One region of the Pelorhabdus sp. sgz311002 genome, then DNA from elsewhere that is predicted to be linked to it. Evidence: riboswitches for the same ligand, from Rfam matches in the RefSeq annotation. Region 1 holds a riboswitch; the other holds the start of a gene.

Region 1 (2,404 bases):
ATGACAGCCCATGCTGTAGGCGATTTGGCAGTAGAAATGATGCTTACAGGCTATGAGCAGGCAGCGGCGAAGTATCCCCGTGAGGATTGTCGCCACCGTATTGAGCATTGCGCTTTAACTGATGAAGCGCTGATTGCTCGTATGGCTTCCCTTGCAATTATTCCTGTCTCAAATCCGGCATTTATGACGATTAACGGTAGTGACTATCGCCGTTACTATGGCGATAGAGCCGATTATATGTTTGCGGCGAGAAGCTATATTGACGCGGGGCTGCGACCGGTAATCGGTAGTGATGCGCCAACTTGCGAAGAGAGTGTGATGCGCGGCATTGACGGCTCGGTCAATCGCCGGGATCGACGAACCGGGGAAGTGATTGGCGCTAACCAAAAGATTACTGTGGCAGAAGCGTTGCGGCTGTACACGATTAACGGCGCCTATGCGAGCTTTGAAGAAAACATCAAGGGAAGTATTGAAGTGGGAAAACTGGCTGATCTTGTTGTTCTCTCCGAAGACATTCTAGCTTATCCCGAGGAACAGTTGATGGATATTCAAGTGGACCTTACCATGATTGATGGCGAGGTAGTTTATGAACGGCTGGAAGGCTAGAATATTCTCAATTTGATAAGAAATCTTTTAACGAAGTGAATTGACAGAAAATATTTCCTCTCATATACTTAAAAAAAGACGGTTTTACAGCTTTACTATTTTAAAACTTTATAACTAGGAATGATGACTGCGGGAGAGACGCCTTCGAGGCGCACCGAAGGAGCAAAGCTTTGTTCAAACTCTCAGGTAAACAAACTGCAGCCGGACCAGACTCTGGAGAGCACACAACGATGTGTCACCGATGGGGACTCCGTCAGGAGTAAATCTCTCAGGTAAAAGGACAGAGAACAAGAGTGAAACTACACTGTTGTTCTCTGTCCTTTTTGTGTGCTCTAAAATCAATGGTATTTTCTTCATTAAAATGATAGGAGTGATGTAAGTGACGGCAAAACGAACCCCTCTCTACGAAACCCATTTGCGTTATGGTGGTCGAATCGTGGAATTTGGCGGCTGGTCGCTGCCAGTTCAGTACAGCGGGATTAAAGAAGAGCATCTGGCAGTGCGGACGAAGGCGGGACTGTTTGATGTGTCCCATATGGGAGAATTTCTGGTCACAGGGAAAGATGCTCTAGATTTTTTGCAAAAAGTAGTGACAAATGACGTAGCGAGATTACAAGAGAACCAGATTCTTTATTCACCCATGTGTTATAACGACGGCGGCACTGTTGATGATTTGCTTATTTATAAATATTCGGCTGAGCAGTATCTGGCGGTAGTGAACGCGGCGAATATTGACAAGGATTGGGCCTGGATGGAAGAAAATAAGGCTGGTTTTGCTGTTACGCTAGAAAACCTGTCAGATCAGACAGCCCAACTGGCGCTGCAAGGGCCTGTGGCTAAAAAGATTCTTGCCAACCTGACGGATGCTCCCTTAGCGGATCTCACCTATTACTGGTTTTGGCCGGAAGTGATTGTTGCAGGCAAGAAGGTACTATTGTCTCGCACTGGTTATACCGGCGAAGATGGATTTGAATTATACTGCGCACCTGAGGATGCTGCCGATCTATGGGAAGCGATCATGGAAGTTGGTAAGCCTATGGGGCTTTTGCCAGCAGGTCTTGGTTGTCGCGATACACTGCGCTTTGAAGTCTGCTTTCCTTTATATGGTCATGAATTGACCGCAGAAATTACGCCGATCGAGGCGGGAATTGGCTTTTTTGTAAAAGTTGATAAAGAAAATTTTAATGGGAAAGAAGTGTTGGCAAAGCAAAAACAAACGGGGCCGCAGCGCAAACTGGTGGGGATTGAAATGGTCGGCCGCGGTGTGGCTAGAGCGGAATATCCCGTCTTTTGCGGCGAAGAAAGAATTGGCCAGATTACAACAGGCTCTTATGGACCGTCCCTAGATAAAAATCTCGGACTGGCTTTAATCAACAGTGAGTATGCCCAAATCGGTCAGGAGCTTTTTGTGGAGATTCGTGGTAAAAAAATTGCTGCCCAAGTGATTTCAAAACCATTTTATAAACGGGAGGAGAAATAATGATGAACATTCTAGCAGAATTAAAGTATTCGAAAGATCATGAGTGGGTTCGGGTTGAAGGCGATATGGCTTATATTGGTGTAACCGATTTCGCACAAGCACAGTTAGGTGATGTTGTGTTTGTCGAGCTGCCAGAAGAAGGTCGCGAACTAACAGCTGGTGACAGTTTCTCTGTCATTGAATCAGTAAAGGCTGTTTCGGATATTTATGCGCCAGTTAGCGGGAAAATCGTAAAGGTCAATATGGGGCTAGAAGATGCGCCAGAATTGATCAATCAAGATCCTTACGGTGAAGGCTGGATTGTTGCTGTAGAAATTT
Region 2 (2,404 bases), on a different contig from region 1:
ACGATATTTCAAGTGACAAATTGTGATCATCGCCCAGATAAAAATGAAGCAGAACGTCGAAATACTGGTAATCAAAACAAAGACGCTTTCTGGCATAATATATTGTAGAATCACGGCTAATAGTACAACAAAAGCCGAAAAGAGCGTAGCATTCGCCGGTACTTGATTGGAAGTTAATTTTTTCATTGATTCTGGTGCGTTGCTTTCTTTCGCTAAAGCATAAACCATGCGGCTCGTACTAAAAATACCGCTGTTGCAAGCCGATGCCGCCGAAGTTAAGACAACAAAATTGACAATCGTGGCCGCTGCAGTAATCCCGATTGCCGAGAAAACCTGCACGAAAGGGCTTTTTGCCGGACTGAGCGCCGTCCAGGGATAAATACTCATAATGACAAAGAGAGCGCCAAAGTAAAACACAATAATTCGAAGTGGAATATGATTAATGGCCTTGGGAATAACCTTTTCGGGGTTTTCCGTTTCCCCCGCAGTCAAGCCGACTAATTCAATCCCCGTGAAAGCAAATACAACCATTTGGAAAGAAAGAATGAACCCGCTGATTCCGTTAGGAACCCAACCGCCGTAACTCCAGAGATTGGCAAAGCTTGACGGGCCAGCGTCAGTCGCAAACCCTTTGATAACCATAAACGAACCAATTACTATAAGTGCGAGAATCGCCACAACTTTAATCAAAGCAAACCAAAATTCCATTTCACCAAAATGCTTTACCGCCGTCAAATTCATAATCAGCAGCACAACTAAAATCATGAGACTGGGAACCCATTGCGCGATATGGGGAAACCAATACTGAATATACAGCCCCGCAGCCGTCACATCGGCCATTGCCAAGGAAATCCAACAAAACCAGTATGTCCAACCCGTAATAAAGGCAGCGCCGTTACCCATATAGTCGCGGACAAAATCCACAAAAGAATGATATTTGCTGTTAGAGAGTAGCAATTCGCCTAGCGCCCGCATTACAAAAAAACAAATCGTGCCTGTAATCATATAGGCAAATAAAATCGATGGCCCCGCTAAGTGAATCGAACGACCTGAACCGAGAAACAGGCCTGTTCCAATCGCCCCGCCAATGGCCAGCAGCTGAACATGACGATTTTTCAGCCCCCGTGATAAAGTTTGTTCTTCTGACATATGTATCCCGCCTTCCGTTCTGTTACTACGTGCCAAATACCAGCCTCGAGAAAAACAGAAAGAGGCCAAATTTAAAAATTTGGCCTCAAAATAAAACAGCAAGAAAATAGCTTTGTCTGCTCTGTCCTTTTACCTGAGAGATTCACTGATTTAGTATCAGCTTGCTCCTTCGGTGCTCAATTGAGGCTCTCCAGAGGTTCGTCCAGTAACGGTTCTTTTGCCTGAAAGCATAACATCTTCGGCGGATTATTGCTAATCTCTCTCCCGTTACCTTCATACGAAGTTCGGTATTCACTTTGATAGTACAGTTACATACTTTAGCACTCTTCACAGAAATTGTCAACCTTAAACAAACACTTTTCTTTTCTGTGCGTATATGAGCTACAATAAATCCCGATCATTAGTTAATAGCTTACTTTCCTAGCCAATATCTTTTATCGCTACTTTAGCGGACAGGCTCCAGAAAGCCTTCCTTTAAACACACGGCAACTGCTAAAGTTTTCACCTTGTCGGCAAACTGAATATCGAGACTCACCGCATTGAGCGCCGTAATCTGGCCCTCACCGAACCGAGCATGTCTAACATGAGCGCCTACCTTCAGCCCCTCGCGCTTACGAATGGCGGTAGGCGATAAAACTTTTGCTGGCTGAGTTGGCACTAGCCGCGTGCTTGCAAAGGGACTTTTCACGGACAGTGGCTGACACTTGGATTGCCAAGCTTGCGGCGACGGCGCCTTGGGCGGCGTTACCATATGGCGTATGGCCATAACAAACTGCGACTCACTGACTTTTTCCTGATCGCGCTTCTCATAAGTTATCAATTCAAGGTGATGTCTAGCTCGCGTCATCGCCACATAAAAGAGACGAACCGCCTCGGCCATCGCCGCTGGTTTTCCCTGCTGTTTCTCTGTTACATCGCTGGCCGCAGGAATAATCCCTTCAATCAAATCAATCATATAGACCTTGTCAAACTCCATTCCTTTCGCGCTATGAAAGGTCGACAGAGTCACTTGATGATCTTTTTTCTGTCTCGCCTGCTTAGTCACAGTTTCTAAATGCTTTAGCCGGTTGGCAAAGGCTTCGACACTATCAAGTCCTGATGCAATCTCCTCGAGTGTGTTTAAAATGCCCAAGAGATATTCCTTGCGAAACCCCAGTCGGTCACACATTCGATCTAAGGCCTTGTCGTAACCAAGCTGATGGCGAATTGCCGCAATGGCTGCCAGAGGCTTTTTTTCTTTTAAAGAAATAATTAC

Evidence for each region. A riboswitch is a leader RNA that binds a small molecule or an ion and turns the genes downstream of it on or off. The one in region 1 is predicted to bind glycine.
Region 2: linked by a shared signal. The riboswitch ahead of AC0NJP_RS11590 (amino acid permease) and the one ahead of gcvT (glycine cleavage system aminomethyltransferase GcvT) in region 1 are both predicted to bind glycine.

What each region holds. Positions count from the first base shown of each region.
Region 1 is NZ_JBWBCL010000006.1:79,696-82,099, reverse strand. It holds gene AC0NJP_RS10855 (amidohydrolase) at 1-606, shown strand, start outside; glycine riboswitch at 727-814, shown strand; gene gcvT (glycine cleavage system aminomethyltransferase GcvT) at 986-2,086, shown strand; gene gcvH (glycine cleavage system protein GcvH) at 2,089-2,404, shown strand, end outside.
Region 2 is NZ_JBWBCL010000007.1:38,694-41,097, reverse strand. It holds gene AC0NJP_RS11590 (amino acid permease) at 1-1,149, opposite strand, end outside; glycine riboswitch at 1,269-1,345, opposite strand; glycine riboswitch at 1,349-1,426, opposite strand; gene AC0NJP_RS11585 (ATP-dependent helicase) at 1,595-2,404, opposite strand, start outside.